DNA from 3 places in the Nocardioides sp. CPCC 205120 genome. Region 3 is predicted to be linked to each of the others. Evidence: predicted binding sites of a transcription regulator. Region 3 holds the regulator's gene; each other region holds the start of a gene.
The links. The regulator HrcA, encoded in region 3, represses chaperone genes, less so after heat shock. The targets are predictions, from matches to a motif close to TTGGCACTCGNNNNNNNCGAGTGCCAA.
Positions count from the first base shown of each region.

Region 1: a site for HrcA is predicted at 2,411-2,437, ahead of ACOACO_RS00435 (FmdB family zinc ribbon protein). Genes of this name have one in related genera too.
Region 2: a site for HrcA is predicted at 2,127-2,153, ahead of groES (co-chaperone GroES). Genes of this name have one in related genera too.

Region 1 covers NZ_JBMCYY010000001.1:81,282-85,216, reverse strand. Annotated here, with positions in the region: gene ACOACO_RS00450 (glycosyltransferase) at 1-690, opposite strand, end outside; gene ACOACO_RS00445 (MscL family protein) at 841-1,224, opposite strand; gene ACOACO_RS00440 (SAF domain-containing protein) at 1,263-1,937, opposite strand; gene ACOACO_RS00435 (FmdB family zinc ribbon protein) at 2,061-2,375, opposite strand; gene ACOACO_RS00430 (hypothetical protein) at 2,531-2,731, shown strand; gene ACOACO_RS00425 (hypothetical protein) at 2,742-3,251, opposite strand; gene ACOACO_RS00420 (ATP-binding protein) at 3,482-3,935, shown strand, end outside.
Region 2 covers NZ_JBMCYY010000001.1:1,614,510-1,618,444, reverse strand. Annotated here, with positions in the region: gene groL (chaperonin GroEL) at 1-1,584, opposite strand, end outside; gene groES (co-chaperone GroES) at 1,674-1,970, opposite strand; gene ACOACO_RS07495 (hypothetical protein) at 2,182-3,327, opposite strand; gene ACOACO_RS07490 (hypothetical protein) at 3,324-3,935, opposite strand, start outside.
Region 3 covers NZ_JBMCYY010000002.1:721,533-725,467, forward strand. Annotated here, with positions in the region: gene dnaJ (molecular chaperone DnaJ) at 1-839, opposite strand, end outside; gene hrcA (heat-inducible transcriptional repressor HrcA) at 898-1,926, opposite strand; gene ACOACO_RS14435 (hypothetical protein) at 2,099-2,800, shown strand; gene ACOACO_RS14440 (MBL fold metallo-hydrolase) at 2,840-3,721, shown strand; gene ACOACO_RS14445 (DUF3097 domain-containing protein) at 3,770-3,935, shown strand, end outside.

The sequences.
Region 1 (3,935 bases), on a different contig from region 3:
CGCTGCCACCTTGTCGACGTTCTTGTAGGGCAACAGCCGCGAGACGCACAGCACGTACCCCCCGTCCCGCACGACGGGGTCGTCCACCGGCTCGGGCTCCACCGCACGCAGACGGTCGCTCAACGGTGCGGGGAGGATGGCCGACTCGATCCCGTAGGTCGCGCGGATGCGCTCCTGCACGACGGTCGAGATCGCAAGGTAACGGTCCGCGCGCGAGGCCGCCCGCCGGTCCCAGCGACGCAGCGGCATGCTGACGGACTTCAACCCGGCCCGCTGCAGCAGGCCGGCGTCAGCCGAGAGGTAGACGTCGGGCTGGTAAAGCCACCGCGCCGGGGAGTAGCAGTACACGAGCGTCTTGTGCGTGCCCCCGAACCCGTGAGCCCAGCCGCTGCTGCTGGCGATCACGACCTCGGCGTCGATCCGCAGGGACGAAGCAGCCGCGGGGAGGAGGGGCAGAGCCGCCCGGTGGTTCTTGCGGAGCGGCCCGATCCTGTTCAGGCGCGACGGACGGACGTCGAGGTCACGGAACTCGGGGAAGGTGCCTTCGGGGTCGTACAACGTCGTGTAGATGGGCGCGTCCGGAAAACCCTTCGCCAGAGCGAGGACGACCCGCTCCGCGCCGCCACGCTGGGTGAGGTAGTCGTGAGCGATGGCAACGGTGGTGGTGCCGCGCCCACCCGTGGTTGTCATCCGCTGGTTCGCCCCGTCCTCCGGTCTCGATCGCCGATCGCGACCCTAGCCGCGGGCCCCTCCCGTTGTCGTCCGTTCCTGCCGATGGGCGGTGGCGCCTGCATCACGTGATCCAGCGACACGGCGATCGGGCGGACCGTGCCGCGCGACCTATGACAGGCGCTTGGCCTGCGACGACTGCGCGGCGAGCAGGTCGCGGATCTCGGTGAGCAGGGCGACGTCCTCCGGCGTACCGGGCTCACCCTGCGGGTCGGGGAAGAAGCGCTCCTTCGCCTTCGTGTACGGCAGGACGACGCCGAAGTAGACGACGGCGGAGAGGATCAAGAAGGAGATCACGGTGGTGATCCACGCCCCCAACGACACCCCGTAGGGGTCCCAGCCGCTGAAGTCGGGCTGATCGAACGTCTTGCCGACCAGATCCATGATCAGCGCGACGGTCGCTGTGACGACTGAGGCGAATGCTGCGCCGATGATGAAGGCCACCGCCAGCTCGATCAGGTTTCCGCGCAGGATGAATGCCTTGAATCCGCTCACCGGTTGCTCCTCGTCCCGAGGCCCCGCAGGTCACGGGGCTACCGGGCGGCCACGCTAGACCGGAAGGCGAGGGTCAGGAAGTCCTGCGCGCCGGCGCGGGCGATGTCGAGCGCGTCACCCGGTGGGGCTGCGAACACGACGAGGCGGCCGCTGACGAGCTCGCCGGCGGGGTCCTCCGCAGGCCGGGGGAGCGCGGAGACGCGGACGTCGCGGGCGACCGTGGTCGTCGTACCGTCCTCGGCCGCGGTGGCCACGAGATCGACGACGTCCCCGACGCGCAGCAGGTCGGCCATCGCGGGGTCCGGAAGGCGGACGGGCACCGCCACCTCGCCAGCGCCCGCGGCGATGGTGGCGACAGATGCCAGCCGCGTCTCGGTGACGGGCTCGCGCTCGGCGATGGGGCCTGCGGTCGCGCGGCCGACGAGCTCGTCGATGGATGGTGCAGCCGGCGGTGCGACGTCCGCCGGGACGGCGAGCGTCGTCAGGTCTGCGCGGGTCAGCTCCGCGCCGGCCGCGACGGGACGGGCCGCGACGACCACCTCCGTCGTGGGCGGCGCCGGCGTTGCGAATGCCTGCACGCCGACGAGGACCGCGACCCCGAGGAGCGCCGCACCCAGGGCGCGACGATGGCGGGCGAAGACGCGGCGCGGGCCCCGCGTGAGGGTCGCGCCGCGGGAGCGCGCGGCGGTCGTCGGAGGAGCGGCGAGAGGCATGCGACGACGCTAGGCCGGATCGGGCCGGGGCGTGGGGCGGCTTCCACAGGTGGTTTCGAGGGCCGCTGGCGCGGCCACCTCAACCACCGGGTGCTGACTCGGCCACCTCGGCCACCGGTCGGATCAGGCGGTCGTGCTCGCGGCGCCCGACTTCTTCTCAGTCGAGGTCGTGGTGCTCGACTTCGTGTCGCTCGACGACGACCCGGAGTCGCTCGAGGAGGTGCTCTTCGAGGACGAGGTGTCCGACGCGGTGGAGGCACCCGTGCGGCTGTCGGTGCGGTAGAAGCCGGAGCCCTTGAAGACGACGCCGACGGCGTTGAACAGCTTGCGCAGGCGACCGTGGCACTCCGGGCACTCGGTCAGGGCGTCGTCGCTGAAGCTCTGGACCTGCTCGAAGGCGTGACCGCACTCGGTGCAGGCGTACTGGTACGTGGGCACGATGGACCTCCGGGAGACGTGTGCTGGCCGAGAGACTGGCACTCGGCGGGCTCGACTGCCAATTCTAGGTCGTCGCCCGGGCAACGCCCGACCCGGCCGGGTTCGAGTTCCGGGCGGCTCGGTCCGACGCCCGCACCACTCCGTACGCTGACCCGATGACCTGGGTACGCCGCGGCTGCGTGCTGGCGTTCCTCGTGGGCGTGACCGCCTGGATGCTGGCGTCCATCACGAACGACCACGCACCCGTGAGGATCCTCGTCGCCTTCAGCGACACGCACGGCATCGTCGCCAGCGACGTGCCCCGCCTGCTGGCCTGGGCCGTCCTCGTCGGGTTCGGGGTCCGCGCGCTGCGCTGAGCCCGGTGCGTCAGTTGACGGTGGCGCAGACGGCCTGCACGACGAGGTCGTCCTCGACGTCGGACGGGTTCGAGGCGAAGGCGGCGACGCCCGAGCCGTCGCTGTTGATGAGGAACTGGACGGCCGCGTCGCTCGTGGACCAGTAGGCGGCACCGCTGAGCGTGGACGTGCCCGCGGGGCAGTAGACCTCGGCGTACGCGTCGGTCTCGAGGCCGCCGACGGTCACGAGCTCCTCGACGACCTGGTAGCCGTTGACGCCGATGAAGGTCTTCTTGGTCGCGCCGTTGATCTGCGCCCCGAAGATGCTGGCGCGGCCGAGGTCGGCGCCGGAGAGGGAGCCGTTCTTGACGTCCTTGGTCGTGATCGTCTCGTCGGCGATCTGCGCGCCGGTGATGACCGTGGCGGCGAACGCGCCGGTGGTCGCGCTGGCGGCCACGACGGCGGTGCACACGAGGGTGGCGGGCAGGAGGCGGCGAGCCGTCGTGGATCGGGCGGCAGGGGTGCGGGGGATGAGTGACATGGCGGGAACGTAGGTCGGGCGGCGTCTCCTCGGAGGGACAACGCCGCGGACGGCCGGCGCGGGCTAGACCGCCGCCCCGAGAACGGGCGGCGCGGGAGTGAACCCTGTTCTACTCAAGCGTCAGTCGGTTGAGTCCTCAACAAAGCCACAAGTCGGCCGATGAGCCCTCTGCAGCGTGAGACCGTCGAGCGTTCCGGATCGGGCCGGGTGAGGTGAGGGGAGGCAGGGCGATGGTGCAGACGACCGTCGCCCCGTCCACGATCGCTGCGCCGGGGACGACCGCCCGTTCGTCCGAGCCGGCCGGTGCGCCCGGGCCCGTCGACCGGCTCGCCTGGTCCGTCGCGGCGCTCACCATGATCGCCACCGCGCTCGGCCGGGGCATCGTCGGCGACGAGGTGTACGGCGTGAACCCGGTGTGGGCCTCGGTCGGGGTCGGCACCGCCGCCCTCGTCCTCGCCCCGACCTGGGGGAAGGTGCTCACCTGCTTCGCGCTGCCGGCGTACATGGTGCTGAGCGCCGTGCTCGTCGGCTCACCGCTCGTCGACGCGGTGCTCGTCGGTGTCGCGGGCACGGTGGCCTCCGCGGTCGCCGCGCTCGTGCTCGTGCGCTCTGGGGTGCGCACGGTCGACTCGATGAGCGCCTTCGGGCGCCTGGCGCTGGCCGCGACCCTCGGGGGCGCCTGCG
Region 2 (3,935 bases), on a different contig from region 3:
GGGCTCCTCCTCCTCGGGCTTGTCGACGACGAGGGTCTCGGTCGTCAGCAGCATGCCGGCGATCGAGGTCGCGTTGACGAGCGCCGAGCGGGTGACCTTGACCGGGTCGAGGACGCCCTGGGCGACGAGGTCGCCGTACTCACCGGTGGCGGCGTTGTAGCCGTTGCCGACGCCGAGCTCGCGGACCTTCGAGACCACGACGTAGCCCTGCTCGCCGCCGTTCTCGGCGATCCAGCGCAGCGGCTCGTCGGCGGCCTTGCGCACGATGCGCACGCCGACGGCCTCGTCACCGGTGAGGCCGAGGTCGCCGTCGAGGGCGGAGACGGCGTGGATGATCGCCGAGCCACCGCCGGCGACGATGCCCTCCTCGATCGCGGCGCGCGTCGCGGAGACGGCGTCCTCGATGCGGTGCTTCTTCTCCTTCAGCTCCACCTCGGTGGCGGCGCCGACCTTGATGACGCAGACGCCGCCGGCCAGCTTGGCCAGGCGCTCCTGCAGCTTCTCGCGGTCCCAGTCGGAGTCGGTGCTGTCGATCTCCGCCTTGATCTGGTTGACGCGACCCTCCACGGCGGAGGACTCACCGGCGCCGTCGACGATCGTCGTGTTGTCCTTCGTCACGACGACGCGGCGGGCCTGGCCCAGCACCTCGAGGCCGACCTGGTCGAGCTTGAGCCCGACCTCGGGGGCAATGACCTGACCGCCGGTCAGCACCGCGATGTCCTGCATCATCGCCTTGCGGCGGTCGCCGAACGCGGGGCTCTTGACCGCGACGGCGTTGAACGTGCCGCGGATCTTGTTGACGACCAGGGTGGAGAGCGCCTCGCCCTCGACGTCCTCGGCGAGGATGAAGAGCGGCTTGCCGGCCTGGATGACCTTCTCGAGCAGGGGCAGCAGCTCGGAGACGGCCGAGATCTTCCCCTGGTGCAGCAGGATGTACGGGTCGTCGAGGACCGCCTCCATGCGCTCGGGGTCGGTCACGAAGTACTGGCTGATGTAGCCCTTGTCGAACTGCATGCCCTCGGTGAAGTCCAGCTCGGTGCCGAGCGTGTTGGACTCCTCGACGGTGATGACGCCGTCCTTGCCGACCTTGTCGAAGGCCTCGGCCAGCAGCTCGCCGATGTGGGCGTCGCGCGAGGAGATCGTGGCGACGGACGCCATGTCCTCCTTGGACTCCACCTCACGGGCCGAGGAGCGCAGGGCGTCCCCGACGGCCGCGGCCGCCAGGTCCATGCCGCGCTTGAGGCCCATCGGGTTCGTGCCGGCGGCCACCGCGCGCAGGCCCTCGTGCACCATCGCCTGGGCGAGGACGGTCGCGGTCGTCGTGCCGTCACCGGCGACGTCGTTGGTCTTGGTCGCGACCTCCTTGGTGAGCTGTGCACCGAGGTTCTCGAAGGGGTCGTCGAGCTCGATCTCACGGGCGACGGTCACGCCGTCGTTCGTGATGGTGGGGGCGCCCCACTTCTTGTCGAGGACGACGTAGCGGCCCTTGGGGCCGAGCGTCACCTTGACGGCGTTGGCGAGCGCGTCGACGCCGCGCTCGAGGGAGCGACGAGCGTTCTCGTCGAACTCCAGGATCTTGGGCATGGGCTCTCCTCAGGCTGGGGGGTGGAACAGGTCGAGCCGTGCGCCCCGGAGCGCGTCAGGCGCTCACGGGGCGCACGGCCCTAGGGAGTTCAGGAGACGACGGCGAGGACGTCGCGGCCCGAGAGGATGAGGTACTCCTGGCCGGCGTACTTGACCTCGGTGCCGCCGTACTTGCTGTAGATGACCTTGTCGCCGACCGCGATGTCGAGCGGGATGCGCTCGTCGCCGTCCTCGTTCCAGCGACCCGGGCCCACCGCGAGGACCTCGCCCTCCTGGGGCTTCTCCTTCGCGGTGTCGGGGATGACGAGACCGGACGCCGTGGTCTGCTCGGCGTCGAGCGGCTTGACGACGATGCGGTCCTCGAGGGGCTTGATGTTGACCGACACGATGTCGACCTCCACTTTCCGTGCGGATCCGAAAGATCGAGAGGCGGATGCCTCCCGTCAGGGCGTTGGTCGTCGCCGGTCCGGGCACGCCGTCGCGGGGGTCGCGCCGTTACGTCGACGATTGGCACACTCACGAGGAGAGTGCCAGCGCCGACGTTAGCACTCCACTCCGGCGAGTGCCAGGACCAGGGGGTGCTGCCGGGCCAGGCCCTCAGGCGAGGGGCACGTCGCCCGCCCAGGTGAGGGTGAAGGCGTCCGGCACGCCGGCCGGGTCGCCCTCGCGGACCTCCCGCAGCGCGCTCCGCGCGGCCACCTCCAGCCGCAGCGTGGTCGCGTCGGCGGGCACGGACGCGACGACGGTGCCCGCGGCCCGCAGGTCGTCCGCCGGGGGGACGTGCGCGACCGGCGCGGCCGGCTCCTCCCCCGCGACCGCCACCCGGATGTCGGGGCGGGCGTCGTACAGGCTCCACGACCGGTCGCCGATCGTCACCGAGCGCTCCCCGTCCTCCAGCTCGCCCGCGACGTACAGCTGCAGCGGCAGCACCGCCCACGTGCGTCCGGCGGGAGCCCACCCGAGCCCCGTGACGTACGGCTCCCGGGTCGCCGCGGCCACGACGAGGTCGCCGTCGAGCGGCTGGGCCGGCGTGCCCGCGAAGGGGAAGTCGAAGTCCGTGCCGGTGTCGCCCGGCAGCACCGCGACCGGGTCCTCCTGGTCGAGGGCCTGGTCGTAGTCGTCGTACGCCGCGAAGCGGCCCCGCTCCCCCGTCTCCAGGCGCCCCCCGTCGACGGTCACGACCTGCTCCTCGCCGTCGAACCCGACCGCCAGGGCGAGCCCCGCGTCCGCGTCGTCGCCCGCGGGCACGGCCACGTGGAACCAGGTGCCGTCGGGCTCGGTGGTGGGCCCGGCCGGAGCCGGCACCACGAGCGGGTGCCGCTCCCCGTCCACGAGCAGGGTCAGCGTCGGGACCGGTGCCGCGGCCGGCGTCACCGCCGGCGGGACGCCGCTGTAGGCGCCGAGCGCGTGCCGCTGCGTCCACGCGGTCCACTGCCAGCTGACCGGCAGCCACGCCCCGTCCTCGGGCGCGGGCACGCCGGGCTGGTCGGTGCCCGTCGCGTCCGGCAGCCGCTCGACGGTGCGCCCGACCCGCAGCACCGCCTCGCCGCCGGGCAGCCGCAGCGGGACCTCGTCGGCGGCCGCGGGCACCTCGTCCTCGGCGTAGGAGACCGGGTCGACGACCGCGCCGACGCGGGCGGGCGTCGGCCCCGCGTCGGTCATGCGCACGACGACGGCCACCGCGACCACCACCGCCACGAGGAGCGCCACCGCGAGGACTCGCCTGCGCCGCGGCCCGCTCACGCCCGGTCCTCCGCCGGCAGCTCCACCGCGGGACCGACGGGCAGCTCGACGTCGACCCGGAGGTCGGGCGGCGGGGCGACGTCGCCCGCGGGCCCCACGTCGTACGTCTGCCGCAGGCGCAGCGACACCTCCTCGGCGGTGCGCGGGGGCGGCCCGGGGGCGGGGAAGACGTACGTCGCGCCGGTGAGGTCGCGGTCGGCGAACTGGTCGTCGGTGTCCTGGTACGCCGGGCGCAGCGCGACCGCCGGTTCCCCGCCCAGCTCCACGTCGGAGGCGGTGACGGGCCCGACGACCCAGGCCCGCTCGTCGGAGCCGTCCACCGGGCCCGCGTCGGTCGCCACCATGTGGGTGCCGACGCCGACGAGCCACCAGGTCTCGCCGGGCTCCGCCCACCCGGTCTCCGCGGTCCACGGGGTCGAGCGCACCACCCCGAGGGTGCACAGCAGCGCGCCGTCCCCCAGCGTCGCCGGCGCCAGCACGTCGAGGTCGGGGCACGGGCGCGGACGCCAGGCGGTCGGGCCCTCGTCGTACAGCGCCGCCGCGTCACCCGCCTCGACCCGACCGCTCCACGGGTCGAGCACCTGGGTCACGCCGTCGACGGTGACCTC
Region 3 (3,935 bases):
GCCGTCATCGGCACGGTCACGGTGCAGTGCAGGTCGTTGCCCTGGCGCAGGAACAGCTCGTGCTCGGCGACCCGGATCTCGACGTACAGGTCGCCCGCGGGCCCGCCGCCCGGGCCGACCTCGCCCTGCTCGGCCAGCTGCACGCGGGTGCCGTTGTCGACGCCCGCGGGGATCTTGACGGTGAGCGTGCGGCGCGAGCGCACGCGGCCCTCGCCGGAGCAGGTGCGGCAGGGGTCCGGGATGACGGACCCGAAGCCGCGGCACGCGGCGCAGGGGCGCAGGGTGCGGATCTCGCCGAGGAACGAGCGCTGCACGTGGGCGACCTCGCCCGCTCCGCGACACGTCGTGCAGGTCTGCGGGCTGCTGCCGGGGGCCGCGCCGTCGCCGTGGCAGGTCTCGCAGACCACCGCGGTGTCGACCTTGAGCTCCCGCGTCACGCCGAAGGCGGCCTCGGCGAGCTCGACGTCGAGCCGGATGAGGGCGTCCTGGCCGCGACGCATCCGCGGGCGCGGGCCGCGTCCCGGCCCGCCGGCGCCGGGCTGTCCCGGCGCACCGCCGCCGAAGAAGGCGTCCATGATGTCGGTGAACGAGAAGCCCTGGCCCGCGCCCCCGAAGCCGGCGCCGCCGAACGGGTCGCCGCCACGGTCGTAGGCCGCGCGCTTCTGGGGGTCCGAGAGCACCTCGTACGCCGCGCTGACCTCCTTGAACCGCTCCTGGGTCTCGGGGTCGGGGTTGACGTCGGGGTGGAGCTGGCGGGCCAGACGCCGGTACGCCTTCTTGATGGCGTCGGCGTCGGCGTCGCGGTCGACGCCGAGCAGCTCGTAGAGGTCCTGGCTCACGTGTGTCCTATCCATCGTTTCCGTGCAGGTGGGGCGCGCCGTCGTCGGTCGGCGCCGGTCAGGCGTTGTTGTTCTCGTCGAGGATGCGCGACATGTAGCGGGCGACCGCACGCACGGCGGCCATGGTGCCCGGGTAGTCCATGCGGGTGGGTCCCACGATGCCGAGCGCGGACAGCATGTCGGCTCCGGGGCCGTACCCGGTGGTGACGACGCTGGTGCCGGCGAGCTCCTCCACCGGCCCCTCGGCGCCGATGCGGACCGTCACGGCGCCGCCGGTCGTGGCCTCGCCCAGCAGCCGCAGGAGGACGACCTGCTCCTCCAGCGCCTCGAGCATGGGGCGCAGCACGGTGTCGAACCCGTCACCGAAGCGGGCGAGGTTCGCCGTGCCGCCCACGACCACCCGCTGGTCGGAGGAGTGGTCGGAGAGGGCGTCGACCAGCACGCCCACGACCTCGCTCGTCGGGCCGTCGGCCGGCGCCTCCTCGGTGCGCAGGCGGGCCAGTGCGTCGGCGGCGACGCCGAGCCGCTGACCGACGACCGCACGGTTGACCTGCGTGCGCAGGTCCCCGACCTCGGCGTCGTCGAGGTCGCGGTCGAGCTCGACCAGGCGCTGCTCGACGCGCCCGCTGGAGAGGATGAGGACGACGAGCAGGCGGTGGGGCGACAGGGCGACCACCTCGACGTGGCGCACCGTGCTCTGGCTGAGGATCGGGTACTGCACCACCGCCACCTGGCGGGTGAGCTGGGCCAGCAGCCGCACGCTGCGGCGCACGACGTCGTCCACGTCGACCGCGCCCTCGAGGAAGGTCGAGATGGCGCGCTTCTCGGCGGCCGTCAGGGGCTTGACCGTGCCGAGCCGGTCCACGAACAACCGGTAGCCCTTGTCGGTGGGGATGCGGCCCGCGCTCGTGTGGGGCTGGTGGATCAGCCCCTCCTCCTCGAGCACGGCCATGTCGTTGCGCACCGTGGCCGGGGAGACCCCGAGCCCGTGCCGCTCGACGAGGGCCTTCGAGCCGACCGGCTCCTCGGTCGACACGTAGTCCTCCACGATGGCCCGCAGCACGGCGAGCCGACGCTCCTCGACCATCACCTGCTCCTCCCGCGTGGCGTCCTCGCCGGCGGTCCGAGCCCTGCAGGGCCTGGCACTCCACCGGCGCGAGTGCCAATGGTACTCCGTCCCGTCCCACTCCCCGGGAACCGCTTGACCCCGAGGCCGCAGGCGGTAGGTTAGGCTTGCCTTAGTCATCTAGGAGGTCCTCGTGCTCCCCCTGCTCGCCTCGGCCGATCCCGACCAGCTCGCCGCGCGTGCGCGCAGCGCCCTGTCCTGCCCGGCCGCCGCCAGCATGGTGATCAAGGGCACGGAGCACCTCTTCGGGGGCGACGACCTCGGCCTGCAGGACCGCGGCGGCGTCCCGACCCTGGTGTGCCGGGCCGGCTCGGTCGTCGAGCGCGCCGGCGCCACCCACCAGAAGGCCCTGCTGCGCATCATCTCCGGCGTGGTGGAGGACGACGGCACGACCGAGTCGGTCGTGCTGGCCGGCAAGCTGGCGAGCCCCCGGCCCTGCTGCGACTCCTCGCTGCAGGCGGTCGCGATCGAGCCCACCATCATCATGCTCATCCGCACGCACGCCGACGGCTCCACCCGGCAGTACCGGGTGCCCACCTCGCTGTTCCGCAGCCCGGCCCACGCGCTCAACCGCGGCTACCTGCGCCGCTGCACCGAGCACGTCAACGAGTGCCACGACGCCGAGCTGCGCCAGGCGGTGTCGCTGTGCACGGGGACGCCCGCGCCGTACCTGGCCGGCGCGGCCCTCGCCGACCTCTCCCCGACCGGCGTGGACGTGCACTGGGTGGACGCCGACGGGGCCCACCGCCGCGCCGTCACCTTCGACGCCCCCGCCCGCACCCCGGACGACCTGGCCGAGGCGCTGCGCAGCCACCTGCACGCCGGCCTCTGCTGACCCGACCACCGGGCCGCCCGCTGGCCTAACCTCACGGGCATGGCCCGTGACACCGTCCTGCCCGACCCGACCGAGGTCGCCGACCGGGTCTGGGTCGCCCGCCACCCCTGGTTCGACGCGAACGTCACCGTCGTGGCCGGCGAGCGCGGCGTCGTGGTGGTCGACACCCACGCCGCGGAGGCCGTGGGCGAGCAGCTGCGCGACGCGGTACGCCGGCTCGCCCCCGCCCTGCCCCTCCTCGCCGTGGTCGCCACCCACGACCACCTCGACCACGTGCTCGGCACCGCCCCGTTGCTCGACGCCTGGCCCGACGCGGACGTCGTCGCCCACGAGGTCACCGCCGACCTGATGGCGACGAGCGTGCCCGCCCAGGTGGCGGCGTACGACGCTCCTCCGGCCCTGCAGGCCGCCGTGACGGGCAGCCGGCTGGCGCTGCCCACGCGGACGCTGTCGGGCGCGTGGGCGCTCGACCTGGGCGACCGGCTGCTCGAGGTCGTGCACCCCGGGCGCGGCCACACCGGCGGCGACGTCTGCGTGCGGGTGCCCGACGTCGACGTGCTCGTCGCCGGCGACGTCGTCGAGGCCGCCGACGACCCCGAGGCCGCGGTGCCGGCGTACGGCGGCGACTCGTGGCCGCTGGAGTGGCCCGGCAGCCTCGAGCTCGTGATCGGGCTCCTGACCCCCGCGAGCACCGTGGTCCCCGGCCACGGACCGGTCGTGGACCGCGCGTTCGTACACGCCCAGCAGGCGGCGGTCGCCGAGGTCGCCGGCCAGGTGCACGACGTGGCGGCCGCCGGGGTGCCCGCCGACCGGGCCCTCGCGGAGGGCCGCTGGCCCTACCCGGCCCACGCCCTCGCCGAGGCCGTGCGCCTGGGCTACGCCCACCTCCCGCCCGGCGCACGCCGGCTGCCGATGGCCTGAGCGGCGTGCCTGGCGGGGACCGTCGGTCCCGCGCCCTAGCGTGGGGACGTGACCCCGCACGACCGCTACGGATCCGACGTCCTCTCCGGCGACTGGCGCGCGCCCAGGCGCGGCCGGGCGACCGAGCACCCCGCCGACGCCGGGCTGGTCGTCGAGGAGGTCACGACCGACTGGTGCGGCGAGATCGTCACGGTCGACCGCGACCTCGACACCG